3 regions of the Paenibacillus sp. B01 genome follow, and region 1 is predicted to be linked to each of the others. Evidence: predicted binding sites of a transcription regulator. Region 1 holds the regulator's gene; each other region holds the start of a gene.
The links. Region 1 encodes LexA, which represses DNA repair genes until DNA is damaged. Its sites were predicted from a motif close to CGAACATATGTTCG; they were not measured.

Region 1 (10,509 bases):
CGATTTCGTCCGAGCGCGTCTTGCCGTCGCGATTGACCCAGATGCTCGTCATACCGATCGTATTGGCGCCGAGGATATCCGTCGTCAGCTTGTCGCCGACCATGACCGCATCCTCGGGCTGCACGCCGATGAGCTCCAGCGCATGGCGGAACAGGCTGGCGTCCGGCTTGCCGATGCCATAGTTGCCGCTGATGACGATCTCGTCGAAATAAGGAGTCAGCTCCGGCACGCCGAGCAGCTTCTCCTCCTGCAGATCCGGCGTGCCATTCGTCAGCAGCAGCAGCTTGTACTTGCCTTTGAGCGCGTCCAGCACCTCGAACGTCTCCTCATACACGATCGGGCGCTTGCGCCGCTCCTCGGGGAACTTCTCCGCCAGCTCGGCTCCGAGCTCCGGATCGTCCACGCCGAGCGCGGCCAGACCGCGCGTCCACGATTCCCGACGGTAGCTCGGCGCGAGCTGCTCCAGCTTGCGGAACGACTCATGCTCGCCGCCGCTGAAGCGCGCCCAGAGCCCCTCGAACGGGTTGATGCCGATGCTTTTGGTAAACTCAAACGTCTCAAAGGAGCTGTACAGCTCCCGCGCCGCCTCGCGAACCGCCCGCTCCAGGCTGGCGGGATCGACTCCCCGCTTCGCCTCGGCGAGCTCGCATGTGGCGCGGAAGGCCTCCTCCACGCTGCGCTCGTCCCAGAGCAGCGTATCGTCCAAATCGAATAGAACCGCTTGTTTCGCCATGTTCCCGTCTCCCCCCGGCACTCGTCCGAATTGTCTAGGCTAGCTTTTTTGGAAAGGAATGCCGTGCGCCGCAGCCAGCTTCTCCAGCCGTTCGCCCATCTGCTCGACCGGATAGCGGTTCATCAAGCGCGAGAACACCCAGTTGCCGCCTTTGGCCGGCTGGATGACGACATATCCCTTTTGCACCATGATGCTTTTGATCTCATCCTTGCCAAGACGCTTGTCCCCCATCATGCGGCGAGTCTGCACATGATCCGCTCCGACCTGCAGGTACGGGCGCCGCACGAAGAACATCAGCGCGAGGAACGCGTATGCGGCGACGACAAACCAGTTCATCGTCTGGCTCGTGCCGTCTCCCTGATCCTGCATCGGCATCAGCAGTGTATAGGCGCCGACGAACAGCAGCAGCAGGATCGGCGAGATGAAGTTGCGGCCCTTGAAGCGCGTCGTCGCGCTCGAGCTGGCGGCAGAGCTTTTCGCCGCGATCGGATCGATGCCTCTTTTTTTCAAATTCTTGTTGAGCTGCGCCGAATTCCGGCGCACCTTGCGTTCCCAGGAGCGTGACAAATCGGATGACCTCCATCTAGAATTCTTTTCTACTCGTTGAAGAGGGCCGCGCGCGGCCCGCTCGTCATTCGGCCGGGATCAGGCCGCGTTCGAACTTGCGGATGAAGCGCGTCGGATAATCGTCCGGCAGGCGGCTCGCCTCGTCCAGCTCCGACCAGGCGTCCGGCGGCAGCGTCCAGCCCGCGGCGCCCATGTTGTCGCGGAACTGCTCCAGCGTGCTGGCGCCGAAGATCGGCGAGACGACGCCGGGCGCCTGGATAAGCCAGCGCAGCGCCGTCTGGGCCGGGGTCCGCCCCGCCGCCTCGGCGATCTCCTGAAGCTTGTCCAGGATGGCGAAGTTGCGGTCGGTCGCCCGCAGCTCCCATGCGCTCTCTCCCGACGGACGAGACAGCCGGCCTTCCGCCGGCTTGTCCTTGCCGTAGCGGCCGGTCAGGAAGCCCCCTGCAAGCGGCGCCCACGGAATGATGCCGACATTCTCCTCCAGGCTGAGCGACACCAGCTCGCGCTCGATGTCCCGGCAGGCGAGGCTGTATTGAGGCTGCACGCTTACGAAGCGCGACCATCCCCTCGCATCGCTGATGGAGAGCGCCTTCATCATCTGCCAGGCGAGATAGTTGGAGCAGCCGATGTAGCGCACCTTGCCGGCGGCCACGAGATCGTCGAGCGCGCGCAGCGTCTCGTCGAGCGGAGTGAGGCGGTCCCACACATGCACCTGATAAAGATCGATATAGTCCGTGCCGAGCCGCTTCAAGCTTGCCTCTACGTTCTGCACGATATGCTTGCGGGACAAGCCGACGCCGTTGACATGGGGCTCGGTGCGCATCCGCACCTTTGTCGCGAGCACGATCTCGTCCCGATACGGCTTGATCGCGCGTCCGACGATCTCCTCCGAGCGGCCCTGCACATATACGTTCGCGGTATCGAGGAAGTTCCCGCCCTGCTCGCGGAATTCCTCGATCATGCGCGCGCTGTCGGATTCCGACGCGGTATGGCCGAACGTCATCGTCCCGAGGCACAGCTCCGAGACGACGAGGCCGCTGCGGCCAAGAAGACGGTATTCCATGCTATTCCTCCTTCTCCTTTTCCGGTCCGTCCGTCCATTCGATGCTGTCCAGCTGCTGCCTGAAATTGCGCTTGAAATTGTCCAGGTATTCCTTGCGCAGGCGGGTGCGCTCTATGACTTCATCGGGCGTGAGTCCGATCGTCTTATCCTTGCGGGACAGCTCGTTGATCCGGTTGATCAGCGCATTGATATCCACTTCCGATTCCTCCCCCCTCGACCGAAAAATGCTTTTCCTTCTCACTTTGAACGATGAGGGAAGACATGTCAAGAAAGCAGCCCGGCCCTCAGGCGGAGGCCGGAGGGCTGATTGGGGAGTCTCTCATTATGGGGGGAGGCCGCAGCATAGGCTGAAGGTCAGCGGGTAGCCGGAATGATGAGCGTGTCGCCTGGCTCGATCGACGGGGAAGCGAGGCCGTTGCGCTTCTGTAGGCGGTAGACGCCCTCCCGGGTATCGGCGGCGATGGCATGAGCGGAGGCGATCGACCAGAGCGTATCGCCGGCGGTCACGACTACGGTTCCTTCGTCCGGTCCAGCCGGAGCGATCTCGGCTCCCTCGGCTCCGCCGACGCCCCAGAGGCTGACGAGAAGCAGGACAAGCAGCAGCGCCGAGACCGTCCACGGCAGCAGGCGGCGGACCGTCCATGAGGAAGCCGGCCGGAACGAAGCCCGCTCGCGGCTCGCGGCGGCACGCCGCGGCCCGGCGCCGGCACGGGCAGAGGATGCGCGGCGGAGCTGGCTCGCGGCGCGGTCCATATCGGAGGTCATGGGCGAGAGCCCGCCGTCGTACGGCGAAGATGCGGCTTGTCTTGGACTGCTGTATCCCGATAATGTCAACATGAGATCCACTCCCCAAACATTTGTTCTGGCTTCAGATTAGCACGAACGCTTGTTTCCGTCAACGGCATTTTGGAACATTTGTTCCCTTCCCTGCGATCGATCGGGCGAACAGCTGTTTCTCGAACTTATGTTTGTACGAACTCGGGTTCTGTGGTATACTTTTGAAAACGCGTATGGTCTACTATACCTATTCTTGGAGTGAGTGCGATGTCTAAAGTGTCCAACCGCCAGCAGGCGATTCTCGACTTCATCAAAAACGAAGTCCGCGACAAGGGATACCCGCCTTCGGTCCGCGAGATCGGCGAAGCGGTAGGGCTGGCATCCAGCTCGACCGTCCACGGCCATCTCGACCGCCTGGAGAAGAAAGGCCTGATCCGCCGCGACCCGACCAAGCCGCGCGCGATCGAGATCCTCGACGGCGATTCCCCGACGGAGCTGCCCTTCCCGACCGCGGTCAGCAAGATTCCGGTCGTCGGCAAGGTCACGGCCGGCATGCCGATCACCGCTACGGAGAACATCGAGGAGTACTTCCCCCTCCCGGCCCATTTCGTCGGCGACCATGACGTGTTCATGCTCAGCGTCATCGGCGACAGCATGATCGAGGCCGGCATACATAGCGGCGATTACGTCATCGTCCGCCAGCAGTCCTCCGCGACCAACGGCGACATCGTCGTCGCGATGACGGAGGACGACGAGGCCACCGTCAAGACCTTCTACAAAGAGAAGGACCACATCCGCCTGCAGCCCGAAAACGCCTCGATGGAGCCGATTCGGCTCAAAAATGTCAGCATCCTCGGCAAGGTGATCGGATTGTTCCGCGACATCCACTGAGCTTGTCCGTCCTTTTCCGGCCGCTCGTCCCGAGAGGCCTGACGGCGCCGAGTTTCCTTCATTACCCAGCCGCTTCCGCCCTTATTCAACGAAGCGCGCACTCCGACAGAGTGCGCGCTTTTTTGTCAAAGGTTCTCGTTTTTCGCGATGCCGAGGCGGCGTTCAACGAAGCTTCTCCTGGAAAAATTCATTCACATAGACGAGGCGGCTTCCCGGCAGCTTGAAGCTCATATAAAAGCCCGCGCTCTCGATATGGATGCCGGCAAGATAGCGGCTTCGGGCATAAGGCAGCACGAGGCGCCTCAGCCTCCCCTCGTCGCTGCGGCTGACCGCCAGCGCGACCAGCCGCGCATAGGCCGGATTCGACGACAGCCTCCGATAAAGCGGCAGGATCGCACGGCTGATGAGCCGCAGCGCTTCCGGCTGAAAGGTGAACTGCGCCATGCCGGGCACGATCGTCGTCGCGTTGGTATAATGCCCGAACGGCTCCTCGACCCGCACATCCGCGAAAAAGCCGATGCCGTTCGTACTGAACGATTGGATGTCCCGGCGCGGCACGAACCGGGCGAGCAGCTTCAGCAGCGTGTCGAGATCCGCCTCGCGCACCGCTTCGCACCAGCGTTCGGCGAACTTCCTGCTGCGCAGGAACTCCCGGTACAGCGGCAGCATGACGCCGGCCGTTCGGGATAGCGCCGATGGCGGCAGCGGCCCGGACGGGACCCGCCTGCGGGACGAGCTCATGCATGTCACTCCCTTCCGTTGCCGATTCTCTCGGACTCAGCATATGCGGACGTCGAGAGCGATAGACCGGAAGGACGGCAGCAAAAAAACGGCTCCGCAGCCGGAACCGGCGATCCTGCCCGATCGCCCGGTCCAAGCTGCCGGAGCCGTTCCTCCCGTCTGACTGCCCGTCGCCGTTACGGCTCGCTCGCCCATCGCCGCTGCCCCGGCAAAGGACATTCGCGCGCTCGCAGCCAGGCGACAACGGGCATGATGCAGCCGCAGGCCCGGCAAGTGACTCCATCCTCCAGCTTCGCGCACGATCGGCAGGCCTCGAGGCGGCGCTCATAGGTCGCCGCCTCGACCCGCTTGTCCGGGGCGAATGCCGACGTCGCAAGCAGCCTCTGCATCTGCGCCTCGGTCACCCGGTAGCCTTCCCGGCAGCCCTTGCAGTCGGTATCGGCCATGCTGCGTCAGGCTTGGGCCGGCGCGCTCAGCTTCAGCGTCACGACCGACATCGGCGGCAGCGTCACGACCAGCTCCTCGCCCTGCCGCTTGAAGCCGTCGAACGCCTCCGGACGCAAGCGCTCCGGATGCTCGAACGTGTTGTGCGCGTCGATGCTGTCTCCGGCGAGCACGAGGCCCGACCAGCTGCCGCCATCCTGCAGGCCGCGCAGAGACAGCGTCGTCTCCGCCGAAGCATGAGGATCGAGATGGCAGAGGCTGATGTGGACGTTCCCTTCCTGGTCGCGGGTCGCCGTCCCGCTGACCGCCGGAATCTCTTCCTCGCCGAAGCGATAGCTGCCGCTCGTCAGCTGCAGGTCCAGCCGCTCGGCATCCTGATGAACCTTGTACATGTCGAACACATGATAAGTCGGCGTCAGCAGCGCCTTGTCTCCCTCCGTCAGTACGACCGCCTGCAGCACGTTGACCGTCTGCGCGATGTTCGCCATCCGCACGCGGCGATTATGCTCGTGGAAAATATGGAACGTCAGCGATGCGACCAGCGCGTCGCGGATCGTGTTCTGCTGATACAGGAAGCCCGGGTTCGTGCCCGGCTCGACGTTGTACCAGGTTCCCCATTCGTCGACGATGAGCGCCACTCGGGCATCCGGATCATATTGATCCATGATCGCGCTGTGGCGCGTGATCAGCTCGTCCATGCGGAGCGACTTCCGGAGCGTGGAGAACCACTCCGCCTCGTCGAAGCCGGTCGCGTCGCCCTTGTCCTGCCAGCTGTCGCGCGGCAGCGTGTAGTAATGAAGCGTCAGCGCGTCCATGAATCGTCCCGCCTCGCGCATGAGCACCTCGGTCCAGCGATAGTCGTCGGAATTCGCGCCGCAAGCGATGCGCTCGATCCGGTTGCCGCCGTAGTTGCGGACATAGGTCTGGTAGCGGCGGTACAGATCGGCATAATACTCCGGCCGCATGTTGCCTCCGCAGCCCCAGTTCTCGTTGCCGACGCCGAAGTACGTCACCTTCCACGGCTCCTCGCGGCCGTTTTCCGCGCGCAGCTCCGCCATCGGGGAGACGCCCTCGAAGGTCAGGTACTCCACCCATTCGGCCATCTCCTGCACCGTGCCGCTGCCGACGTTGCCGTTGATGTAAGGCTCGCAGCCGATCTGCCGGCACAGCTCCATGAATTCATGCGTCCCGAAATGGTTGTTCTCGACAACGCCGCCCCAATGCGTGTTGATCATGCGCTTGCGCTTCTCGCGCGAGCCGATGCCGTCCTTCCAATGGTACTCGTCCGCGAAGCAGCCTCCCGGCCAGCGCAGCACCGGAACCCGGATCTGTTTAAGCGCTTCCACGACATCGTTGCGGATGCCGTTCGTATTCGGAATGGGCGAGTCCTCGCCGACCCAGAGGCCCTCGTAGATGCAGCGGCCCAGATGCTCCGAAAAATGCCCGTATACATTTCGGTCGATCTTGCCTTTTTGGATGTCCAGATTCAAAATGCCTTTTGCGGTCATGGTTGACGCTCCTTTAATTAATGTTATTATTAATCTAGTAATAGCTACGCGAATAGTATACGGAACGTCTTTCCATCCGTCAACGTGTTTTGCACAGCGGCAAGGCCTTGCTTGTATTTCATCCGCCGCTTCCTTACGATGAAGACAAAATGACTTGAAAAGGATTCGATTCCATGGAACAAGATCTCTCGCTTGACCTGACCGAGGCTTCCTTGCCTGTCTACGAGGCGCTGGCCAGTCCGGTCCGGCTGCGCATCCTGCGGCTGCTTCAGGACAAGCCGATGAACGTCAAGGAGCTGGCGGCCGCCTGCAGCCTGTCCAGCGCCATCATGACGATGCATGTGCGCAAGCTTGCCGAAGCGGGACTGCTCCGTTACGAGCTCGTTCCAGGCAAAAGCGGCGTGCAGAAAATATGCCAGCCTGCCGCCCGCTCCTTGCAGGTCCGGTTTGCCGACGACCTGCCTCCCGTCCGCCGCAAAAGCCACCGGATCGAGCTGCCGGTCGGACATTACTCGGACTTCCGCATCGAGCCGACCTGCGGCCTCGCCACGACGGAAAGCGTCATCGGCAGCTTCGACGATCCGCGCTACTTCTGGGAGCCGGGCCGCATCTCCGCCGCGATCCTCTGGTTCGGCGGCAAGGGCTTTGTCGAATACAAAGCGCCGAACTATCTGCTGTCCAGCCAAAGGCCGCTTGAGCTCACGCTGACGCTCGAGGTCGCTTCGGAGGCGCCCTCGACGAACAACCACTTCCCTTCGGACATCACCTTCACGCTGAACGGCGTCAAGCTGTGCACCTGGACAAGCCCCGGCGATTACGGCGATCGGCCCGGCAAATTCACGCCCGAATGGTGGTCGCCGTTCACGAATCAATACGGCTTGCTCAAGCAGCTGCGCGTCACCGGCGACGGGACGTTCATGGACGGACTCAAGCTGTCCGAGGTGCGGCTGCAGGATATCGAGCTGCGCCGCCGCGAATGGACGCTGCGTCTGTCCGTCGAAGAGGATGCCGTCCATCGCGGAGGCATGACGCTGTTCGGCAAAGGCTTCGGCAATTATGACGAAAACATGGCGCTGGAGGTCGTCTATGAGGACGGCGAGCCTTCCGCTCCTTGAGCAAAGCCAAAAAAGAGCGTTGTCCGCAAAAGGGACAACGCTCTTTTTTATCATGCTGATTCGCTTGCTTCAAGCATCGCGGCTGGCTGACGCAAGCGCGCAGCCGAGTCCGCCTACGCCAGCTCCTTGGTCATGAACAGGCTGTTCGGGTCCAGTACATAGCTCGCGAACGGACCGCATTCGACGAATCCGAACGAAGCATAAAGCCTCTGGGCCGGGAAGAAAGACTCCATCGAGCCGGTCTCCAGGCTGAGCCGCTCGTAGCCGCGGCGGCGCGCTTCGCCGATGATATGCTCCACGAGCGCCCGCGCCACGCCCTTGCGCAGATGACGGGATGCCGTCCGCATCGACTTCAGCTCTCCGTGACGGGCATCGAGCTGCTTGAGCGCTCCGCAGCCGAGCAGCTCGCCGTCCTCCCACACGCTCCAAAAGGTGACCTCCGGCTTTTTCAAGCCGCTCAGATCGAGCGCATGGACGCTCTCCGGCGGAGAGCTGTCCGCCATGTCGCGCAGATGCTCGGCGATCAGCGCCTGGATCTCGGGGCCGTTCAAATCGTCGATGATGATCTTCATCTTGCTAAGCCCTCATCAATACAGCGTCAGATACTGATCGCGCTCCCATTCATGCACTTGCGTCTTGTACATGTCCCATTCGATCTCTTTGAGCTCGTAGAAGTGGGCCAGCGCATGGTCGCCGAGCGCCTCGGTGACGATCTCGCTGCGGAGCAGCTCCGTGAGCGCCTCGCGCAGGTCTTCCGGCAGGCTCGGGATGCCTTCGTCCAAGCGCTCCTCGTCGGTCATGACGTAGATGTTGCGATCGGTCGGAGCCGGCAGCGGATACTTGTTCTTGATGCCGTCCAGGCCGGCCTTCAGCATGACTGCCAGCGCCAAGTACGGGTTGGCCGCCGGATCCGGATTGCGCACCTCGACGCGCGTGCTGAGGCCGCGGGACGCCGGGATGCGGATCATCGGGCTGCGGTTGCTCGCCGACCAGGCGACGTAGCACGGAGCTTCGTAGCCCGGCACGAGCCGCTTGTAGCTGTTGACCGTCGGGTTGGTGATGGCGGCCATCGCGCGCGCATGGCGCAGCACTCCGGCCATGTACTGGCGCGCCGTCGCGCTCAGGCCGAGCGCGTCGCTCTCGTCATAAAACGCGTTCTCGCTGCCGCGGAACAGCGACTGGTGGCAGTGCATGCCGGAGCCGTTCACGCCGAACAGCGGCTTGGGCATGAACGTCGCATGCAGGCCGTGCTGGCGGGCGACCGTCTTGACGACAAGCTTGAACGTCTGGATCTGGTCCGCTGCCTTGATCGCGTCGGCGTACTTGAAGTCGATCTCATGCTGTCCCGGAGCCACCTCGTGGTGGGAAGCCTCGATCTCGAAGCCCATCTCCTCGAGCGTCAGCACGATCTCGCGGCGGCAGTTCTCGCCGAGATCCATCGGCGCCAGGTCGAAGTAGCCGCCCTGGTCGTTGAGCTCGGTTGTCGGCTCGCCTTTCTCGTTCGTCTTGAACAGGAAGAATTCCGGCTCCGGACCGACGTTCATCGCCGTGAAGCCCATCTCCTCGGCTTCCTTGAGCGCGCGCTTGAGGATGCCGCGCGGGTCGCCCGCGAACGGCGTGCCGTCCGGCATGTAGATGTCGCAGATGAGGCGCGCGACGCGATCCTGCGTCACCCAGGGGAAAACGACCCAGGTGCTCAGATCCGGATAAAGGTACATGTCGGATTCCTCGATGCGGACATAACCTTCGATGGAAGATCCGTCAAACATCATTTTGTTGTCGAGCGCTTTTTCAAGCTGGCTGACCGGAATCTCCACGTTTTTGATCGTGCCGAGCAGATCGGTGAATTGCAGGCGGATGAAGCGGACGTTCTGCTCCTGGGCGATGCGGGTGATGTCATCTTTCGTATAGCTCACGAATATCGGCTCCTCGCAGTAGAGTAGGTGGTCGGGAATAGGACTCGGTTATCGTTTGTTGTTGAAAAAGCGGCTGAGCTGGCCCTGGATGAGGGAAGCCTTGCCGGGGCGCTTCTCCTGCAGCTGCTGCTTGAGCAGCAGGCGGAGCTGCGAGTCGCTGAGCTCGCGGCGGCGAACCTCGGAAATTTCGGTCATGACGGTCGCTTCCTCGGATTCCTTGGATACCGGATTCATGACCTGCTTGATGCCGGCGATATTCACGCCCTTCTCGATCAGCGACTTGATCTCGAGCAGGCGCTCGACGTCGTTGAAGGAGAACAGACGCTGGTTGCCGGAAGTCCGCGCCGGCACGATCAGCTCATGCTGCTCGTAGTAGCGGATCTGACGCGCGGTCAAGTCGGTCAGCTTCATTACGATCCCGATCGGGAATAGCGCCATATTGCGGCGTATATCGTCAGCCATGTTCACATCAACCTTCCAGTTTCGATAAGGGATGAGCTTATTGTACCTGCAGGACATGAAGGTGTCAACCGATGTGAGGTTCTTGTGTGAGTTTACATTACAATTATATCCTGCTTGGCCAGACGCTCCAGCGATTGCAGCAGGCCAAGCTTGACATGGGCATAGGTCAGGCCGCCCTGCATGTAGGCGATGTAAGGCTCGCGGATCGGCGCGTCGGCCGACAGCTCGAGGCTGCCGCCCTGGATGAACGAGCCCGCCGCCATGATGACGGGATGCTCGTAGCCCGGCATGT
Region 2 (10,509 bases), 2.6 Mb from region 1:
ATCGTCGTCGTGCCGCTCTGCAGCAGCTCGCCGAGCCCCAGCATCGCCGAATAGTAGATGGATTCCTCGTCATGCGCCGCCTCGAGCGGCCAGATGCGCTTGCGCAGCCAGTCGAGCAGCTCGAGGTCGTCGCCTTTGCCGCGGAACAGCGTCTGGCACAGATGGATGTGCGTCTGGATGAAGCCGGGGATGACGACGCGGCCGCTCGCGTCGATGACGCGGTCCGCCTGGGACGGATCGAGGCTCGGACCGATCGCCGCGATGCGGTCGCCCTGGATGAGCAGGTCGCCGTGCATAATCTCCTCGGTGCGGTTCATCGTCACGATCTGAGCGTTCTGAATTAGGATCGTTGGGGACATAGCAGCTACCACTCCTTGGTCAAAAAAAATAGCCGCGAAAAATACGCCGAGGGCCTATTTTTCGTAGCTAGAAATTTACGGTTTCCGGTAGAGACCCTGAGCCCCATTGCTCAGGATATACGAAAGGATGCGCATTTATGCGGTTGTGGAACCAGAATACTTCATCGGCCGCTGGACTGTCAAGGGAGTGTGAGGTAAGCTGACGCCGCTCCGCGGCCGCTCGCCGATCTTTTTCCAGCTTCATGAACGGCCGATCCGGTTAAAGACGATCAACAACCAAAATCGACTCCAGACAGGGGGAATCGCTCCATGCCGTTTCTGGCCGTTCTGCTCATTCTCGTCGGACTGTTCTTCGGCATCGGCGGGCTGTTCGACTTGTTCGTCGGCACGCTGAAGCTCGTCTTTTATGTCATCGCGATCCTGTTCCTCGGCGGCGGCATCATGATGCTGCTGCGCAAAATCCGCAACTGATCCCGGGCCGTCCCCTGCAGCGGGACGGGCGGACAGAGAGCTTTCTTCGCCGCATGAGACGGCGAGGGAGGCTTTTTTTCGTTTCCAGGACGATCCAATCTATCCATCTCTAAATCCGCGATGATAGAATAGGAGGGAAGATGGTAGACGAGAGGAGCCGATCCTAGATGAATAGCAAGAGACAAGCCGCTTGGGCGGCGAAGCTGGGCCTCGCGGCCCTGCTGCTGGCCGCTCCCGGCGTCGCCGGAGCCGCCGCGGCGTCGGCCGCGCCGCCGGCTGCTGCCGCGGAGTTCCAGCTGGTGGCGCTGGGAGATTCCATTACGGCCGGATTCGAGCCGAACGTCGATTATGCGAAGCAGCAGCCGTACGGCTATGCGGACCGCCTGTACGAGCAGTCGCTGCTTCACGGCCGCGCTTCGTTGGCCAACTACGGCCTGGTCGGCTTGAAGTCCGAAGGGCTGAAAGCGTTCGCCCAAGCGGTGGCCGCAGGCCAGCCGATCGCCGGAGAGGCGATTCAGAGCGGGCTGCCGGACTATCGCGCGGACGAGTTCGGACAGAAGGCGTCCGAGATCCGGGCCGAGCTGGCCGGCGCCGACGCGGTCGCGGTGACGATCGGCGGCAACGACGTCTCCTCGCTGCTGAACGATGCCGCCTCGATGACGGATGAGGCGCTCGAGGCCAAGGTCGCCGAGCTGCTGGGACAGTACAGCCTCAACGTCTCGGCTTCGATCGACGCGCTGCTGTCGGTCAACCCGTCGCTGCGCCTCTACATCGCGGATCAATACCAGCCGGTGCCGATGCTGGCGGGCAAGGATCTGTACGCCAAGCTGAACAAGGCGACGGCCGCGTTCACGGCCAACCTCGACGCGCTGGCCGCCGGCTACAAGGCCAAGGGCGCGAATGTGACGGCGGTGCATGTCGCGGACGACTTCGCCGGCCGCGAAGGCATGCTTACGCATATGGTGTCCGCGCGCGACTTCCATCCGACGCAGGCGGGCTACGCCGTCATCGCCGGGGAGTTCGGCCGCGCGGTGTGGGGCTCCTATACGGAGCTTGCCGCTCCGGCAGCCGGCTCGCCGATGAGCATCTACGTCTCCGGCAAGGCGCTGAACACGCCGTACAAGCCGGTGCTCAAGCAAAGCGTCAACTATGTCGCCATCCAGGACATCGTGAACGCCGTCGGCGCGACGACGGCATGGGATGCCAAGACGTCGACCGCCAACATCAAGTACGGCTCCCGCACGGTCGGCGTGAAGATCGGATCGCCGACGGTGACCGTGGACGGCGCGCCGGTCAAGGTAAGCTCTCCGGCCTACATGCAGAAGGTCGGCGCCGAAGGCAAGACCTATGTGCCGCTGGCGACCGTCGCCCAGGGACTCGGCTTCTCGGTCGTCTACAGCCCGAAGCTGAAGACGGTGTTCATCAATCCTTAAGCGGCGGATCGCCATGATCGCCGGAACGTGAAGTCCGCCCCGCTTTTCCTGGCTGAAGGAGAGGAGGGGCGGACTTTTTGGCCGTCCTGATCCGATTCATGCCGTCCGTCGTTGTCCATCAGGAAGAGAAGCTTGCCGAAAGAAAGGGGTGCAGCAAAATGCGCGGACGCGTAAAGGGGATGCTCGCGGCATGGCGACGGCGGCATGGGCGGAAGCTCGCCTGGCTCCATTCGTGGAACGGCTGGCTCGTGCTGCTGCTCGCGCTGTCGGGCTTGATGCTGCTTGGAGGCTGGTGGAGGGGCGTGCTCGGCGAGGGCCGGGTCTGGCTCAAGGGAGCCCATATCGGACTTGGACTCGCGCTGCTGCTGCCGATCACCGGCTACATCCTGCTGCTGCCGAAGCACTGGAGGCAGCTGCGCGGCAAGCCGGGGCAGCGGGCCAACGTCGCGCTCGTGCTGGCGCTGCTCGCCGGCTGGATCGGATCCGGCCTCGCGCTGTGGGCGCATCGCCTGCTCGGTCCGGGCTGGGCCAATCCCGCCCTGCTCGTCCATGACGCGCTCACCTGGATCGGCCTGCCGTACATCGCGTACCATTCCATCACGCGGCTCAAGTGGCTCAAGGAGCCGGCCCGCCGCACGGTGAAGCCGCCCGAGAGCAGCTCGGCCGGCCGCGGCGGGCTGCATCCGGCCGCCGCGCCATCGCCGCTGCTGACCCGGCGGGCCTTCCTGCGCGCGGCGATCGGCGCGGGACTGGCCGTCGCCGCAGGGCCGTCGTTCCTGCAATGGGCCGGCCGCGCGCTCGGCTCCATGGGCGGCAGCTCGGCGGGCGAGCTTGCCCGGCAAGACGGCAATCGGCTGCTGCCGGCGCCGGAGCCGCAGCCGGGCTCGATTCCTTTGCCCGGAGGCGGGGCGAAGGGGACTTTCCGCGTCTATACCGTGACGCCGCTGCCGACGTTCACCAACGCGGACTGGTCGTTCCGCATCGACGGCCTCGTCGACCGGCCGGAGAGCTGGACATGGGAGCAGTTCGTGCGGCTGCCGCGCGACGTGCAGGTCAGCGACTTCCACTGCGTGACGGGCTGGTCGGTCTACTCCAACACCTGGGAAGGCATCCCGCTGCGGAGGCTGCTGGAGCAGGCGGGCGTGCGGAGCGGAGCGCGGACGGTGAAGCTCTACTCCGGCGACGGCGTCTACGCCGACTCGCTGACGCTGGAGCAGGCGATGGAGGAGGACGTGCTCGTCGCCGTGCTGCATGACGGACAGGCGATCCCGAGCCCGCTCGGCGGCCCCGTGCGGCTCGTCGTGCCGCGCATGTACGCCTACAAGTCGGTCAAATGGCTGAGCCGGATCGAGCTCATCTCCGGCGAGCATACCGGCTACTGGGAGGAGCGCGGCTACAGCAAGGACGCCTGGGTGTGAAAAAAGCCTTCCCGAAGGGAAGGCTCGATGCGCGAAGAATGAGGGCTCTTCGAGGAGGTCAGCGCTTCGTGGAAAGCTCGATGCTCCGGCTGTCCGCGGAAACAATGGATGCCCCGGCCATGCCGGCTGCGTAACGCAGGGGAACGTAATAAGCCCCTTCGATTTGAATGGCCTTGAATCCGGAGAACCCCGCGCTTCCGTTGATTTTCCGCGTTTGCGCTTCAATCTCGAACGCGGTCTTCTTCTGCTTGACGACAGACACTTTGGTCTTAGCGACGTCGAGGCTGAACCCGAAGAGGCGGGAGAAGTCCCTCAGCGAAATATAATTCGTCTGCTGGAGGCTGACGATGCCTTTGTCCAGGGCGGCGAGTTTTTCGTCTACATAAAGCGAAAGGGAGGTCTCTTCGTATTTGGCGCCGCTGTCCGTCGATTTCCGGCAGTCCCAAATCCGTTCATAGTACCGATACTGCGACGAGCTTCCGGTCAGTACATCGCTTACTTTCGTGCAATGAGCCTGAGGCTTGGCTTCATTCGCGATCACGCTCCGGACCGTCGTGGACTTTTTGGAGGATGCCGCGGTCGAAGAGGATGTGGACCCGCTGGACGAGCTGCTGGACGACCCGCTGGACGAGCTGCCGCCGTTATGATAGTGATAGCCGGTGCACAAGCCCTTTCGGATCGATTTCTCGGAGCAGTTGTGCCCTCCGCTGCTGTCGGTTCTCCCGGAGTGAGCGGAAGCGGACAACGGCAGGGACAACAGGGAGAGGAGCAGGATGATCACGACCGCCGGCCGATGGAGCTTTTTCATATCAAGACCCCTTTTCTATCGTTTTCAACTCCATCATAGATGATCCATCCTAAATATGGAATGCATAGAAAAACAGCGGCTCTCCGGTCTGGAGCCGCCGCTGTTTCATCGCTTGCGCCGAGGCGGACGGACGGGGGAATCCTCAGTCCGTCTTCTTCTTTTTCTTGCCGGTGAAGTTGGTCACGGACTTGACATCCTCCACGACATCGTTGACGAATTCCATACTTTGGTTCTTTGCATGCATGGAGGCCGTTCCTTTATAGTTACCTTGATGAGTCTTGTTCTCCATCGCTGTTCACCTCCCCTGCCGGTAGTATGGTTCGGCGGGAGGGCGAAGATGCAGGCGCGGCCGCACGGCCCGTTGCCGGACAGGCTTGGAGCAGGCTTCATCAGGAAAGGAGAGTGCAGCATGAATCCGACCCCGATTCCATTCCGCAAGGAACAACCACATACCGCGTCGGCCGCTCGCCCAGAGGCGGGTCCGCTGCGCCGGACCGCGCTCGCCGCCGGGCTGCTCGCCCTGCTGCTCGCGGCAGGCTGCTCGAACGCAGGCGGAGACGGAGCGGCCACGCCGCAGCCGGCCACGCCGAAGCAAGCCGCCTCGGCGCCCGCCGAGGAAGGCGCGCCGAGCGCCGAGCAGGTGCTCGGCCGCGCCGCAGAGACGATGGCGGACACGAAGAGCCTCGAGCTGTCCATGGAGCTCAAGCAGGACATGGAGACGGACGGCCAGACGACGTCCATGTCGATGACCAACGAGGGGCGCATCATCGTGCAGCCGCTCGCCCTCATGCAGAAGACGGTGAACGACTACATGGGCGAGTCGTCGACGCTCGATTCCTACCTGACCGACAGCGGCTATTATATGTACGATTATTCCAACGAAGCGTGGAGCCGCATGCTGGCGGACGAGGTGCCCAAGATCAAGGCGACGCTGTCCGATTTCCAGATCGCCCCGGCCAAGGAGATCGAGAAGATCGCCGAGCATGCCGCCGCGTTCCGCAGCGGACTCGAGAACGGCGAGCAGGTGCTCGTCTACGCGGGCAGCGGCAGCGACGAGGCGGCCGAGGCGCTCGTGCGCGACCTGCTGCGCAGCACGATGGGACTCGACGACATGGAGGCGCGCGTGCGGGATTCCATCCAAGTGAACGCGCTCGATTACCGCCTCCGCTTCGACGAGGCGACGGGACGGCTGACCCGGCTGGAAGCGACGGCCGACGTCTCGATCGAGTACGATCCGGGCAACCCTTCCCGGCTGAGCCAGACGTTCACGCTCGGCTACAGCGGCTGGAACGAGGCCGAGCCGGTCGTCGTGCCGGATGAAGCCAAAGACGCGCCCGAGGTGATGCCGGCCGACCAAGGACTGCTGGACGCTCTCGGCGAGGATGGACTGGAGGAGCTGGAAGGGCTGCAGGAGCAGCCGTAAGGCCAGGCGAGGCCGCCAAAAATTCCCTTTGCATAAGAACGTACATTCGGGTATATAATCAATATACGAATGTATGTTCTTTTTTGATCGCGAAGGGAGCGGCCCGCAATGAATCTGCGCAAATGGATCGGACGCGACGTGGAATTGATCTATGCCGACGCGGACGGACGGCTGACGCGCCGCCTCGTGAGGCTGGCGCGGGTGGAGGCCGACTACGTCTACGGCTTCGACCGGGAGAAGCGTCTCCCGCGCACGTTCCGGCTGGACGGCATCCTCGCGGCGCAGCCGGCAGACGGCCCCGGCGGCCGGGCCGGGAGGCGGCTCGGCTGAGCGCTTTCCTTTATCATTGCGCCCGCGTCATGTATAATGGCACCTAGATGATTCAGAGAATGTGAAGGAGTTGTTCCCATTGGCGCTCTCATGCGGCATCGTCGGTCTCCCGAACGTCGGGAAGTCGACGCTTTTCAATGCAATCACCCAGGCGGGAGCCGAGTCCGCCAACTATCCGTTTTGTACGATCGACCCCAACGTCGGCGTCGTGGAAGTGCCCGACGAGCGTCTCGATAAATTGACCGAGCTGGTCGTGCCCAAGCAGACCGTGCCGACCGCCTTCGAGTTCGTCGACATCGCGGGCCTCGTGGCCGGCGCGAGCAAGGGCGAGGGACTGGGCAACAAGTTCCTCGCGCATATCCGCGAGGTGGACGCGATCGTCCACGTCGTGCGCTGCTTCCAGGACGAGAACATCACCCATGTCTCCGGCAAGGTCGATCCGCTGGGCGACATCCAGACGATCAACCTCGAGCTGATCCTCGCGGACATCGACTCCGTCGACCGCCGCATCGACCGCTCGCGCAAGAACATGAAGGGCGGCAACAAGCAGTACGCCCAGGAGGTCGAGGTGCTCGAGCGCCTCAAGGCGGCGCTTTACGAGGACCGCGCGGCGCGCAGCGTCGAGCTGACCGAGGAGGAGCGCGTGCTCGTGCGCGACCTGCATCTGCTGACGATGAAGCCGGTGCTGTACGCGGCCAACGTGAGCGAGGAAGAGGTGGCGGACGCCGAGGGCAACCCGTACGTCAAGCTCGTGCGCGAGTTCGCCGCGGCCGAGAACGCCGAGGTCGTGCCGATCAGCGCCAAGGTCGAGGCGGAGATCGCCGAGCTCGAGGGCGAGGACAAGGCGATGTTCCTCGAGGAGCTCGGCATGCAGGAGTCGGGCTTGAACCGCCTCATCCGCAGCGCGTACAAGCTGCTCGGCCTGTACACGTACTTCACGGCCGGCGTGCAGGAAGTGCGCGCCTGGACGATCCGCAAGGGCATGAAGGCGCCGCAGGCGGCCGGCGTCATCCACACCGACTTCGAGCGCGGCTTCATCCGCGCCGAGGTCGTCGCCTACGACGACCTGGTCGCCGCAGGCTCCATGAACGTCGCCCGCGAGCGCGGCCAGCTGCGCCTCGAGGGCAAGGAGTATGTCGTGCAGGACGGCGACGTCATGCACTTCCGCTTCAACGTCTAGGACGGCCGGGCGCCGGACGAGACTCGGCCTCGCTGGAGCCCCGGCTCCCGCGGGGCTTTTCGCATGACCGTTTATGTTCTCCCGTCATATATGGTATAATGAAGGGCAAGGCATTTATCCAAGAACCTACGATACGCAATCCCATACAGAGGTGAAGTCTGGTGTTGGACCGATTACAAGCGCTGGCCGACCGATACGACAAGCTGAGCGAGCTGCTGTGCGATCCGGATGTATCCAGCGATCCTAAGCGGCTGCGCGATCTTTCCAAGGAGCAGTCGGATCTGCAGGGCGCATACGACGCCTATACGGAATACAAGCAAGTGCATGCCCAGTACGAGGACGCCAAGGCGATGCAGGCGGAGAAGCTCGACGACGAGATGCGCGAGATGGTCAAGATGGAGCTCGAGGAGCTCGGCGCGCGCCTCGAGCAGCTTGCCGAGGAAGTGCGCGTCCTGCTGCTGCCCAAGGATCCCAACGACGACAAAAACGTCATCGTCGAGATCCGCGGCGCGGCCGGCGGCGACGAGGCGGCGCTGTTCGCGTCGGATCTGTACCGCATGTACACCCGCTTCTCGGAATCCCAGGGCTGGCGCGTCGAGCTGATGGACGCGAGCGAGAGCGATCTCGGCGGCTTCAAGGAAGTCATCTTCAAGATTTCCGGCAAGGGCGCCTACAGCAAGCTCAAGTTCGAGAGCGGCGCGCATCGCGTGCAGCGCATTCCGGTAACGGAGTCCGGGGGGCGCATCCATACGTCGACATCGACGGTGGCGGTCATGCCGGAGGTCGAGGAGGTCGAGGTCGAGATTCTCGACAAGGACATCCGCGTCGACACGTTCTGCTCGAGCGGCGCGGGCGGCCAGTCCGTCAACACGACCAAGTCGGCCGTGCGTGTGACGCATGTGCCGACCGGCATCGTGGCGACCTGCCAGGACGGCAAGTCGCAGAACGAGAACAAGGCCAAGGCGCTGCAGGTGCTGCGCGCCCGCATCTACGACATCCATCGCCAGGAAGAAGAGGCGAAGATCGCCGGCGAGCGCAAGAGCAAGGTCGGCACGGGCGACCGCAGCGAGCGCATCCGCACGTACAACTTCCCGCAGAGCCGGGTGACGGACCATCGCATCGGCCTGACGTTGCATCGCCTCGACTCCGTGATGAACGGCGACATGACGGAGATCATCAACTCGCTGTCGGTGGCGGAGCAGGCGGAGCTGCTGGAGAAGGAAAACCTCGCCTGATCGAAGCCGCCCGGAGCATCTGACGGCGCAGGCCGGCGGCGATGATCCGAGCAGGCGCGCAAGCGAAGCAAAAAGCTTCTCCCGTCCGGGAGGGGCTTTTTTGCGATCAGGACTCCTCGCTCGAGCGTTCGGGCGGAACGGAGCCGGAGTCGAATTCTAAAGGACAAGGGAAACGGAAAGGGGCGGCGGGCATGGAGCATCGGGAGCTGAAGGACGCAGCGGAGGGCGCTGCGCTTCGGGAGGAGATGGAGTCAGCCAGGGAATACCGGCTGCCTGCGGCAGCGACGATCGCCGAGGCGAAGCGCCATGCGGCGGGCTATTTGGCGGAGCGCGGCGTGGACGAGCCGGAGGACAATGTCTCGCTGCTGCTGCAGCATGTGCTCGGCCGCAGCCGGACCGAGCTGATGCTCGGGGCGCGCGAGCCTTTCCCGGCGGACCGGGAAGCGGCGTGGACCGACGCGATCCGGCGCAAGGGCCGAGGGGAGCCGGCGCAGTATATCGCCGGCGAGCAGTGGTTCTACGGGCGGGCGTTCGCCGTGTCGTCGGCCGTGCTCATCCCGCGGCCGGAGACGGAGCTGCTCGTCGAGGCGGTGCTGCAGGCGGCCGACCGGCTGTGGCCGGAGGCGAAGGGCTCTGCCCGTGCGGCGGAGCATCCGCCGGCTTCGGGGCAAAACGGCGCTGCGGCCGGGACTGGCGGCGAGGCGGGGAGCGCCGCTCATGGCGCGGCCCGCGCCGTGCCGCCCGCCGGGCCGATCGCGCTGGACGTCGGCACCGGCAGCGGCGCGATCGCGCTGACGCTGGCGTCCGAGCGTCCGGGCTGGCAGGTGTACGCCTCCGACCTGTCGGCGGCGGCGCTGGCTGTCGCCCGCGCCAATGCAGAGAGGCTCGGAGCCCCGGCGCGAGGCTTCGCGGAAGGCGATCTGCTCGCCCCTGTCCTCCCGGGCAGCGGCTCGCCGTTCGAGGGGCTGGCGGTCGACATCCTCGTGTCCAACCCGCCCTATATTCCGGCTGCGGACCTGGCCGGGCTGCAGCCGGAGGTGCGGGACTACGAGCCGCGCCTCGCGCTGGACGGCGGAGCGGACGGGCTGGACCCGTACCGCCGGATGGCGGAGCAGCTGCGCGGCATGGCGTCTCTTCCGCGCATCGTCGCCTTCGAGCTCGGCATCGGCCAGTCCCGGCAAGTCGCCGGCCTGCTGGGGGCGTTCGGCTGGTGGGACGACATCCGGATCGTGACCGACTACGGCGGCATCGAGCGCCATGTCGTGGCGGCGCGCACCCGCTAGCCTGGGAGCCGGGCCGGACTCGAATCTCTTTTTCAATCTGCTAGTTTAAAAGAATCGCGGGCGGACATACTGAAGGTAGAAAGCGTTCCGGAACGCAAGCGGCGGTGCCGACGGGTGCCCGAGAGGAGCTTGTGTCATGCTTGGATCATCCCTTTCCTATTCTTCCGTATCCCGCACTTCTTCCTATTCTTCCGTCCGCCGCCCTTATGCCGCTGCGCCGCACGCGTACCGCTTCCCGTTCCGCCTCTCTCACCTGTACCTGCTCGTCAGCCTGGCCGTGCTGCTCATGAGCTGGGAGTCCGTGCGGGAAAACGCGGCGATCGCGCCGGGCGGAATTCCGAACGAGGCGATCCGCCTCCGCATCCTCGCGAATTCGGATTCGGCGGTCGACCAGGCCGTCAAGCGCGCTGTCCGCGACGCGGTCGTCGCCGAGATGAACGGCTGGGCCGCCGGCCCGCAGACGATCGAGCAAGCCCGCGCGGCGCTCCAGGCCCGCATGGGCGACATCGAAGCGGTCGTAGCCCGCAAGCTGCAGGCGCGCGGCTTCGACTATGGCTTCAAGGCCGAGC
Region 3 (10,509 bases), 650 kb from region 1:
GTCGAGGCGCGGGCAGCGCTTCGGCCGAGGCGCGCGTCGGGCAGCGCTTCCGATCCTTCCCGGCTGGAAGCGGGGATCCAGCGGAGGGGAGCATTTACAGCCGCCGGCGAACGAGGTAAGCTGGAAAAAACGTCCGATTTTAGGAGGGGAAGAGATGGATCGGAATGCAGATCAGGCCGAGGGACGGCCGGTCGGCCTCACGGCGGATGCGGGCTGGCAGATCGGCGTGCGCCGCACGCTCGGCGCTTCCGCCGAGCGCATCTGGCGGCATCTGACGGGGACAGAGGCAGGCCTCGCGCTGTGGCTCGGAGACGCGCGGCCTCGGGAGCTGGAGCCGGGAAGCGAGCTTGTCTCTTCGGAAGGCATCGAGAGCCGCTTCGTCGTCGTGAAGCCCGGCCGCCAGCTGCGGCTCCGCTGGCGGCTGCCGGAATGGGACGAGCCTGCGACGCTGCAGATCCGCTTGCTGCCCTCCGGCGAGGGCCGGACGGCGGTGAGCTTCCATCAGGAGCGGCTGGCCGGTCCCGCCGAGCGGGAGCTCATGAAGCGGCGCTGGGAGCAGGCGCTTGGCGCGCTCCGCGACGCCCTGGAGGACGGGCGGGCCGGAGACGGCGAATCGGGCTGACGGCCCGCCTGGCTCCCGCGACGGAGCCAGACATGAAAGGAGGGGATCGGCCATGCTGCAATCGTTTCTGCCGGGAGACGGCACGCTGGAGCAGAAAGCGTTCGTGCGGGAAGAGACGGCTTTCAATCTGATCCACACCATCAGCGCGGCGCCGGAATCGAGGCGGCTGCGCTCGGGCGACGGACGGCTCGTGTTCGCCCAGTCTCCAGGCCGCAACGGCTGGCTTTGGCTGTCTCCGGAGCTCGAGCCGCCGGAGCGGGAGCGCCTGCTGGGCGAGCTGGATGAAGCGCTGGCGGACGAGCTGCTGCCAGGCGTATCCGGCTCGCCGGACGCGGCGCCAAGCTTCGCGGCGCGGCACGGGGCGCGCACGGGGAGGGGAACGCGGGTCGGCATGGTCATGGAAGCCTACGCGGCGCCGGCCCTCCTTCCGCCGACCGGCGTCTCCGGACGGATGCGCCTGTTCGGGTCGGACGAGCGCGAGCTCGCGGCGGAATTCCTCGCCGGCATGGTCCGCGACGTGTACGGCGAGCTGGCTGACGCCGCTGGCCAGCTGGCCACGGCCGACACGCTCATCCGCGCGGCCAAGCTCTACCTGTGGGAAGACGGCGGCGAGCCGTCCGCGATGGCGGGCTACGGCGGCGCCTCGCCGCGGCACGGGCGCATCAACGCCGTGTACACGCCCCCGGACCGCAGGCGCAAAGGCTACGGGAGCGCGCTCGTCGCCGGCGTTGCCGGCCGCATCGCCGGCCAAGGGCTCGTGCCGATGCTCTATGCCGACTGCGCCTATCCCGACTCCAACCGCGTCTACCGCCGCCTCGGCTTCCAGCCGGCGGGCGTGATCGCGGACATCAAATTTGCATGATGTCGACTACGAGGGCTGCTTGGACCTGCCAAGTGCAATAACGCCGGTTCCAGGCAGAACAGGACCTGTCGCCAGTTCTATATTGTTGAAGCATGCGGTTGAAGCGGCTAAGGATTCATGATCGGCGGGTTAGGGCGTTTATTCAAAGCGCTGGCGCGAGCCAAGGAACCTTCGGCTCCCTCGTGGAGCCGAAGCGCCGGGTGACGTCGAATCAAGGAACATTCAGCTCCCTCATGGAGCCGCAGCGCCGGATAACGTCGAATCAAGGAACATTCGGTTCCCTCGTCGAGCCGAAGCGCCAGTGATCGTCGAATCAAGGGACCTTCGGCTCCCTCGTGGAGCCGATAGCGCCTCGCCGTTCGCCGTCCGCGGCCGTGCCTGTCCGCTCGCCGTCCGCCTTCGCTCACCCGCGCCCGGCCCGCTATCCCGCTCTCGTTCGCCGTCCGCGGCCCGTGCCCGTCCGCTCGCCGTGTCCGCCTTCGCTCGCAGCGCCCGGCCCGCTTCCCGCTCTCGTCCGCCGTCCGCTCTTCGCCCGCCGCCCTTTCAGCCCGCAAGCCTCTGCAGAGGCTTGCGGGCTGCTTGCGCTTCCTTATTTTCCCTCTTGCATAGGGAACATACATTCGGTATATAATACGTTTAGAATGAAATGCGAACATATATTCGATCAACGAGCAACAGGGCTCGCGGCCGGCTCTTCGCAGGCCCGATCCCTAGAGAGCAGGAGGTATGCCCGGTGGAGAGAGCGATCCTGCTGGCGGACTGCCAGTCGTTCTATGCCTCGGCGGAAAAGGCGGCGCATCCCGAATATCGCGACCAGCCGGTCGCCGTCGGCGATCCGTCGCGGAGGAGCGGCATCGTGCTGGCGGCGTGCCCGCTCGCCAAAGCGCGCGGCGTGACGACGGCCTCGCGGGTCGGAGAGGCGCTGACGCTTTGTCCGGAGCTGGTCGTCATCCGGCCGCGGATGCAGCGCTACATCGAGGTGTCGCTGTTCATCACGCAGATTTTCAAACGGTACACGGATCAGGTCGAGCCCTACAGCATCGACGAGCAGTTCCTCGACGTCACGGGCTCCGCGGCCTACTACGGCGGGCCGAGGCGGACGGCGCGCGACATCCAGAACCATATCCTGCTGTCGACGGGCATCAAGTCCCGGATCGGGATCGGCCCGACGAAGATTCTGGCCAAGATGGCCGCCGACAATTACGCCAAGAAGAGTCCGGAGGGCGTGTTCGAGCTGAGGCCGGAGACGCTGGACGCGACGCTGTGGACGCTGCCGGTGCATCAAATGTTCATGGTCGCCTCGCGGATGACCCGGCACTTCAACCGGATGGGGCTGACGACGATCGGCGACATCGCGCGGCTGGAGTTCCCGGAGTTCAAGCGGCGCATGCGGCTCGAGATGGGGCGGCAGAGCGACATCCAGGCCGGCTACTACTGGCAGACGGCGCGCGGCATCGACCCGAGCCCGGTCGTCTCCGGCATCCGCCACCAGCTGAAGTCCGTCGGCCACGGCAAGGCGCTGCGCTGGCGGATGTACCGCTGCCGGGCGGATATCGAGGTCGTGCTGCTCGAGCTCGTCCTCGAGGTGTGCCAGCGCATGCGGAGGCACGGCTGCATGGGAACGGTCGTCGCGGTGTCCGCGACGGAGACCGACGGCGAGCGGACGGGCGGCTTCAGCCGCCAGCTGACGCTGGGGCAGCCGACGTCGCTGACGCATGAGGTCGCCGCGGCGGCGCGCGAGCTGTTCGCGCGCCACTGGAGCGGCCTGCCGGTCGGGCGGCTGAGCGTGACCGTCTCGGGACTGACGGACGACGGCGTCATGCAGCTGACGCTGTTCGAGGACCGGGACCGGGCTTATCGCAAGGAGCAGACGATCGACCGCATCAAGGAACGGTTCGGAGCGGACGCCATCATGCGGGCGTCGTCGCTGCTGGAAGCGGGAGTGGCGCGCGAGCGCGCCGAACAGATTGGGGGGCATTACCGATGAGCAAGCTGGACGGCAACGAGCGCTGGAAGTCCAAGATGCTGCTGACCGAGCATGTGGAGCAGTATGACCGGAGCCAGGCGGGAGCGGAGGCCAAGGTGACGACGGCGGAGGAGCGCGTCATGATCCGCGACTCCATCCTCCTTCCCCATATGGCCGTCATGGTCGAGAAGAGCCTCGCCGAGCTCGAGCATTCCGGCAACATGCTGCGGCGGCTGTACGGCACCGCCGGCCAGCTCGTGCTGAACCGGATCATGCAGGACCAGTACGCGCTGCGCCGCGAGCTGAAGGCCCGCAACATCCGCATCGTCGCGGAGGAGCAGTCGTCCTCGATCGTCCATCATCGCTACTACTGCCGGGGCTACGAGGAGCACTTCGGCATGACCCGCGAGGTGATGCGCTCGGAGATCAGCTGGCGCCTGACCCGGTATGCGGCGGAGCTGGCCGAGCGGATGAAGGATGACGGCAAGAAAAAGCGAGGGACGGAGGGAGCCCCTTGACCGGGGCTGCTTGCGGCGGGGAAAAAAAGGGTTGCAAAGGCTTACATCTCCGCCTATAATGAGCTCACAGGTTTCCGAAACGTTTTGGAAAGATGAGGGGGGTACGTTTGACAACGATCAAAGACATCGCGAAGGCGGCAGGCGTATCCGTCACGACCGTATCCCGGGCGCTCAACGGCTATTACGACGTGAACGAAAAGACGAGGCAGAAAATCCAGGCGATCGCGGAGAAGCTGAGCTATCGGCCCAATGCCGTAGCCCGCAGCCTGGTGACGAAAAAGACGCGCACGATCGGCGTCATCCTGTCCGAGATCAACCGCGAGGGCGCGAAGGACTCGCTCGCATTCGAGACGCTGTGCGGCATCAACGACCGGGCGACGGAGCTGGACTACGACATCCTGCTGTTCAGCACCAGCTCCAAGAAGCAGAAGTCCAAGTCCTACGCCGACCTGTGCAAGGAGCGCAACGTAGACGGCGCGATCCTGTCGGGGCTGCGGCTGCATGATCCGTACCTGGAGGAGGTCGTGCACGATACCGACTTCCCGTGCGTGCTGATCGACATCCCGCTGGAAAGCCGCGAGGTCGGCCACGTGACGACCGACAACGTGAAGGGAGCGGCTGCGGCGGTCGGCCATCTGATCGGGCTGGGGCACCGGCGCATCGCGATGATCAACGGGCATGACGAGGCGGCGGTCAGCCGGGATCGGCTGGAGGGATACCGGCGGGCGCTGGAAGGGGCCGGCATTCCGTTCGATCCGCAGCTCGTCTACAACGGCGGCTTCCGCGAGGAGGGCGGCTTCGAGGCAATGTACGAGATCGGCTACAACCGTAAGGACGTCACCGCCGTCTTCTCGGCGAGCGACCTGATGGTGCTCGGGGCGCTGCGGGCGCTCGAGCGGATGGGACGCAAGGCGCCGGAGCAGATGTCGATCGTCGGCTACGACGACATCGCCATCGCCGCGCATTGCTCGCCGCCGCTCACGACGATCCGCCAGGACCGCTACGAGATGGGCTACCAGTCGGCGCAGCTGCTGATCGACATGCTGGAGCAGCGGGAGGTCGGCCGCAAGATCGTTCTTCATTCCGAGCTGGTCGTCCGCAAAAGCACGGCGCCTTGCAAGGAGTAACGGCTTCAAATGGAGATGCCGCCTGTGCGAGGCGGTTTCGTTTCCATCAAATCCGAAACGTTTTGGATAAAGCTGGAGCGGTACGAGCGCTCCTAGAAATGAAGGGCGGCATCATCCCGAGCGATGCGGCCGACGAAGGAGAATGAACATGAACTACCGGGTCCTGAAAGAAAACGATCTGTTCCTCCTGACGAATCTGGCGGGCGACGTCACGCCCGAGCAGACGGCGGGCGAGGAGCAGCTGACCGGATACGGCCTGTACCGGAGCGATACCCGCTTCTTGAGCCGGATGGAGCTGCTCGTCAACGGACGCAGGCCGATCGTGCTCGCCTCGGAGGCGGATCAGAACTACGCGGCGACGGTCGTGCTGACGAATCCGCATATGGAGGAGGACGGCAAGCTGATCTTGTGGCGCGAGTCGGTGGAGCTGCGGCGAGAGCGCTTCATTTACGGAGACGTGCTGTATGAGACCGTGCGGATGACGAATTTCAGCCCGCAGCCGCTGGACTTCGAGCTGGCGATCCGCTTCGAGGCCGACTTCACCGACATGTTCGTCGTGCGCGGCTTCATGGGCGGCAAGCTCGGCGTCGCGCATCCGCCGCAGGCCGCTCCCGGCGAGCTGCGCTTCGCCTATGACGGCTCCGACGGCATCGCCCGGGCGCTGCGCGTCGTCTGGGACGACGCGGCGGCCGTCGCCGGCGCGGACGGCGTCCTGCGCCGGCCGGTGTCGCTCGCTCCGGGAGCGAGCGCCGAGCTGTCGCTGCGGCTGCTGCCTTCGCTGGCGGGGGTCGAGCCGTCGCCGCTGCGGCCGGCCGAGGCGCTGGCTCGGCTGGAGGCGGAGTACGCCGACTGGAGGGACGGCAGCTGCTCCGTCCGCAGCGACCGTCCGCTGCTCGACGCGCTCTACGAGCGGGGGCTGATGGATCTGCGCGTGCTGCTGAACGACGAGGGGCTCGGCCGCTTCCCGGTCGCCGGCTTGCCGTGGTACGCCGTGCTGTTCGGCCGCGACAGCCTCATCACGGCGCTGCAGCTGCTGCCGATCCGTCCGGAAACGGCGCTGGCGACGCTGCGCATGATGGCCCGCTGGCAAGGCGACCGCCACGACGCCTGGCGCGACGAGCAGCCCGGCAAGATCATGCACGAGCTGCGGCGCGGAGAGCTGGCCGCCACCGATCAGGTGCCGTTCTCTCCGTATTACGGCACGGTCGACGCGACGCCGCTGTTCCTGCTGCTGGCCGCCGAATACGTCCGCTGGACCGGCGAGGCCGAGGCGCTGCGCGAGCTGAAGCCGCATCTGGAGCGGGCGCTGCAATGGGTCGACGACAACGCCGCCCGCTACGGAGGCTTCGTCTCCTATCACAGCGAGTCGGCCAAGGGCATCGCCAATCAAGGCTGGAAGGACTCCGCCGATTCGATCGTGCACTGCGAGGGAGAGTACGCGGCGACGCCGATCGCCCTCGTCGAGGTGCAGGGCTACGTCTACCGCGCCAAGTCGCAGCTCGCCCGGCAGTTCGCCGGACTGAGCGAGGGACCGGGCGACGGATGGGACGAATGGGCCCGGCGGCTGGAGGCGGAGGCGGAGGCGCTGCGGCAGCGGTTCGAGGCGGCATTCTGGCTCGAGGACGAGTCGTACTACGCGATCGCACTCGACCGCGACGGGCGTCCGGTGCGGTCGGTCACCTCGAACCCGGGCCATGCGCTGTCATCCGGACTGTTCGCGCCGGAGCGGGCGGCAGCCGTCGCACGGCGGCTCGTCGCGCCGGATTTGTTCAGCGGCTACGGCATCCGCACGATGGCCGCCGGGCAGACCGGCTACAATCCGATGAGCTATCACGACGGCAGCGTCTGGCCCCATGACAATTCCATGTGCCTGCTCGGCTTGGCCGAGCAAGGCTTCGCGGCAGAAGCCGCGACCGTCGTCGAGGGGCTGCTCGCCTCTGCCGCCCATTTCGAAGGCGCGCGGCTGCCGGAGCTGTTTTGCGGCTACGGCCGCGACGCCGGCAAGCCGGTGCGCTATCCGGTCGCCTGCTCGCCGCAGGCGTGGGCGGCGGGCACGCCGCTCGTCATGCTGACGGCGATGCTGGGCCTTCGCCCCGACTGCGCAGACGGCGTCGTGACGCTGTCTCCGTCGCTGCCGGACGGCATGGACCGGCTGGAGGCGAAAGGAATCCGCATCGGCAAAGGACGGCTCGACGTGGAGGTGCGCCGCGAGAGGGACGGCTTCCGCGCCGTCGTCACCGCCAACACGACCGGGCTCGCCGTCCGCTGCGAGGCGGCGGCCGCGGCCCCGGTCTGAGCTCCGCGGACCGTTTAACCGAAGGTTTTTCAGGCTCCGCCGCCCTGGGCGGCGGCAGCCTTTGAAACACATACCGACACCATCCAAAAAAGGAGTGTTTTGGGCATGAGAAAAAGGGGAACAGCATTCACCGCGCTCGGATTGGCCGCTACGGTCGCTTTGTCCGGCTGCAGCGGAGGCAACAGCATCGGAGACACGGGAGCATCGACTCCGGCGCCAAGTGCAAGCGCTTCCGAGAACGGCTCGGCCGCGCCGAAGGCCGAGAACGTAACGCTTCGCATCGGCACCTGGGATGGCGGCGACGGCTTGAAGCAGCAGCAGCAGATCGCAGACAACTATATGAAGGAGCACCCGAACGTCAAAATCGCCATCGAGTCGGTGCCGGACCAATACGGCACGAAGCTGCTGACGCAAGTAGCCGCCGGCCAGGCGCCCGACGTGTTCCAGGTCGGCGACGGCGACGTGAAGATGTTCATGCAAAAAGGCGCGCTGGAGGATCTGACGCCGTATATCGGCGGCTCCTCGGGCATCGATCTGCAGGACTATTTTGAAAGCGTGCTCGACGTCGGCAAGCTCGGCGACCAGTACTACACGCTGCCGAAGGACTATTCCGACATCGCGGTCTACTACAACAAGAAGCTGTTCGACGAGGCGGGCGTCGCTTATCCGCAGGCGGGCTGGACGTGGGACGACTTTTATGCGACGGCGAAGCAGCTGACCGTCAAAAAGGGCGAAAAGACGACGCAGTGGGGGGCCAATCTGCCCGGCACGTGGCTGCGCGCGATTCTGCCGCTGATCCACAGCTACGGCGGCAGCGTCATCAGCCCCGACGGCAAGTCGTACGACGGCTATATGAACAGCGACGGCACCGTCAAGGCGCTCGAGCTGTACCAGGACATGTACCTGAAGGATAAGATCACGCCTTCCAGCACCGATTCGGCCGCCTTCCAGGGCGTCGACCTGTTCGCCGCCGGCAAGGTCGCGATGACGGTGACGGGACGCTGGCCGGTCGCGGAATACGAGAAAAATCCGGAGCTCGACTTCGGCGTCGCGCAAATGCCGGCCGGACCTGCGGGAGCGGCGAACACGATCTGCTACTCCGGCTACGGCCTCTATTCCAAGTCGGCGAACAAGGATGCGGCCTGGGACTACCTGAAGTACCTGACCGGCCCGCAAGGCCAGGAAATCATGGCGCAGTACGCGTTCACCGCCGTCAAGTCGACGACCGAGAAGCTCGGCCAGTCGTCCAACGAGCATCTGAAGCCGTTCCTCGACGACATCCCGAACATCAAGGAATTCCCGGAAAAGACGAGCGAGCACTTCAGCGCTTCGGGAGGCAAGGCGATGCAGACGGTGCTCGACAAAATGATGCTCGGCAAGCCGCTCGACATCAAGAGCGAGCTGGACGCCGCGGCCAAGCAGGCGACCGCCGATCTGGCGACGGCGCAGCAGCAGTAACGATCCGGCGGGAAGCCTCGAAGCGGCTTCCCGCCGCATTTCTCTCCGGCAGACCCGCCAACGGGCGGTCTACCGGTCGCAGCCTAGGAAAGAAGGTGTCTGTCCATGAAAACGCAACCCGCAAGCGAAGCTGGGAGCGGCAAGCGTACGAAGCGGCGGCTGACGCGCGCGGAGCGCAAGGAGGAGCTGGCGTTCTACGCGTTGACCGGGCCTTGGCTGATCGGCCTCGCCGTCTTTTTCGCCGTGCCGATGGCGGTCTCGCTCGGCATCAGCCTGACCCGCTGGGACATGCTGACGCCGGCCGAGTTCGTCGGCCTGCGCAACTACACCCAGGCGTTCACCGGCGATCCGCTGTTTTGGCAGTCGCTCAAGGTGACGACGCTGTACGCGCTGTTCTCGGTGCCGCTAGGCCTCGTCTTCTCGCTGCTGCTGTCGCTGCTGCTCAACCAGGCCGTACGCGGCATGCGCCTGTTCCGCACGATCTTCTACCTGCCGTCGGTCGTCAGCGGCGTCTCGGTCATGGTGCTGTGGATGTGGATCTTCAACCCGCAGATCGGACTCATCAACATGGTGCTCGGCGCGTTCGGCATCGAAGGCCCGGGCTGGATCTTCGACCCCGACTGGGCGCTGCCGTCGATGGTCATCATGAGCCTTTGGTCGTCGGTCGGCGGCAGCGTCATCATCTGGCTGGCCGGGCTCAAGGGCATTCCGTCGACGCTGTACGAGGCGGCGGAGCTGGACGGCGCCGGACCGCTGCAGAAGTTTTGGTGCGTCACCGTGCCGATGCTGACGCCGACGATCTTTTTCAACCTCGTCATGGGCATCATCGGGGCGATGCAGGCGTTCGGCGAAGCGTACGTCATGACCAAGGGCGGACCGATGAACTCGACGCTGTTCTTCAACTTCTACCTGTTCGACCACGCCTTCCAGAACTTCCGCATGGGCTACGCCTCCGCGCTTGCCTGGGTGCTGTTCGTGCTGATCCTCGGCCTGACGGCGCTCGTCGTCCGCTCATCCGCCGCCTGGGTCTATTACGAAGGAGAAAGGAGCTGAGCCGCCATGGCCAAAACGAATCCCATCCGCGCGCTGCTGCGGCAAGCGCCCGTCTATTTCCTGCTGGCGCTCGGCTCCCTCGTCATGCTCGTGCCGTTCGCCTGGATGCTGTCCACCTCGCTCAAGGAATCGTACCAGGTGTTCGCCTGGCCGCCGAAGTGGGTGCCGGATCCGATCCGCTGGAGCAACTACAAAACGACGTTCACCTCGCTGCCGTTCGGCACCTGGTTCAACAACACGCTTCTCATCACGTCGCTGTCGATCGTCGGCGCCGTCGTCTCCTGCATCGTCGTCTCGTACGGCTTCGCCCGCTTCCGCGCGCGCGGACGCAACGCGCTGTTCCTGCTGACGCTGGCGACGATGATGCTGCCGGACACGGTCACGATGATTCCGAAGTTCTATCTGTTCAGCGAGTTCGGCTGGATCAACACGTTTTATCCGCTCATCGTGCCGCTGTTTTTCGGCAAGGCCTACTTCATCTTTCTGCTTAGGCAGTTTTTCCTCTCCATCCCTGCCGACCTCGAGGAAGCGGCCAAGATCGACGGCGCGTCCACGTTCGGCATCCTGCTGCGGATCATCCTCCCTCTGACCGTTCCGGCCATCGTGA

Region 2: GE073_RS22995 (WYL domain-containing protein) is a predicted target of LexA. The motif match lies at 5,979-5,992, and genes of this name have one in related genera.
Region 3: GE073_RS14880 (DNA polymerase IV) is a predicted target of LexA. The motif match lies at 2,134-2,147, and genes of this name have one in related genera.

The regions. Positions count from the first base shown of each region.
Region 1 covers NZ_CP045802.1:2,800,326-2,810,834, reverse strand. The annotation lists gene GE073_RS12180 (HAD family hydrolase) at 1-733, opposite strand, end outside; gene GE073_RS12175 (hypothetical protein) at 773-1,300, opposite strand; gene GE073_RS12170 (aldo/keto reductase) at 1,365-2,363, opposite strand; gene GE073_RS12165 (DUF896 domain-containing protein) at 2,365-2,559, opposite strand; gene GE073_RS12160 (LysM peptidoglycan-binding domain-containing protein) at 2,718-3,200, opposite strand; gene lexA (transcriptional repressor LexA) at 3,408-4,031, shown strand; gene GE073_RS12150 (hypothetical protein) at 4,194-4,772, opposite strand; gene GE073_RS12145 (DUF6171 family protein) at 4,949-5,218, opposite strand; gene GE073_RS12140 (alpha-N-arabinofuranosidase) at 5,225-6,724, opposite strand; gene GE073_RS12135 (ArsR/SmtB family transcription factor) at 6,898-7,839, shown strand; gene GE073_RS12130 (GNAT family N-acetyltransferase) at 7,953-8,411, opposite strand; gene glnA (type I glutamate--ammonia ligase) at 8,427-9,755, opposite strand; gene GE073_RS12120 (MerR family transcriptional regulator) at 9,804-10,217, opposite strand; gene GE073_RS12115 (methionine gamma-lyase family protein) at 10,310-10,509, opposite strand, start outside.
Region 2 covers NZ_CP045802.1:5,360,579-5,371,087, reverse strand. The annotation lists gene GE073_RS23025 (5'-deoxyadenosine deaminase) at 1-359, opposite strand, end outside; purine riboswitch at 404-502, opposite strand; gene GE073_RS23020 (hypothetical protein) at 669-830, shown strand; gene GE073_RS23015 (stalk domain-containing protein) at 998-2,263, shown strand; gene GE073_RS23010 (molybdopterin-dependent oxidoreductase) at 2,422-3,681, shown strand; gene GE073_RS23005 (YHYH domain-containing protein) at 3,740-4,489, opposite strand; gene GE073_RS23000 (DUF6612 family protein) at 4,899-5,912, shown strand; gene GE073_RS22995 (WYL domain-containing protein) at 6,021-6,242, shown strand; gene ychF (redox-regulated ATPase YchF) at 6,322-7,422, shown strand; gene prfA (peptide chain release factor 1) at 7,584-8,657, shown strand; gene GE073_RS22980 (N5-glutamine methyltransferase family protein) at 8,849-9,940, shown strand; gene spoIIR (stage II sporulation protein R) at 10,077-10,509, shown strand, end outside.
Region 3 covers NZ_CP045802.1:3,446,292-3,456,800, reverse strand. The annotation lists gene GE073_RS14900 (DMT family transporter) at 1-119, shown strand, start outside; gene GE073_RS14895 (SRPBCC family protein) at 155-622, shown strand; gene GE073_RS25965 (GNAT family N-acetyltransferase) at 675-1,484, shown strand; gene GE073_RS14885 (hypothetical protein) at 1,477-1,605, shown strand; gene GE073_RS14880 (DNA polymerase IV) at 2,218-3,471, shown strand; gene GE073_RS14875 (YhjD family protein) at 3,468-3,968, shown strand; gene GE073_RS14870 (LacI family DNA-binding transcriptional regulator) at 4,076-5,095, shown strand; gene GE073_RS14865 (amylo-alpha-1,6-glucosidase) at 5,244-7,391, shown strand; gene GE073_RS14860 (ABC transporter substrate-binding protein) at 7,497-8,849, shown strand; gene GE073_RS14855 (carbohydrate ABC transporter permease) at 8,955-9,902, shown strand; gene GE073_RS14850 (carbohydrate ABC transporter permease) at 9,909-10,509, shown strand, end outside.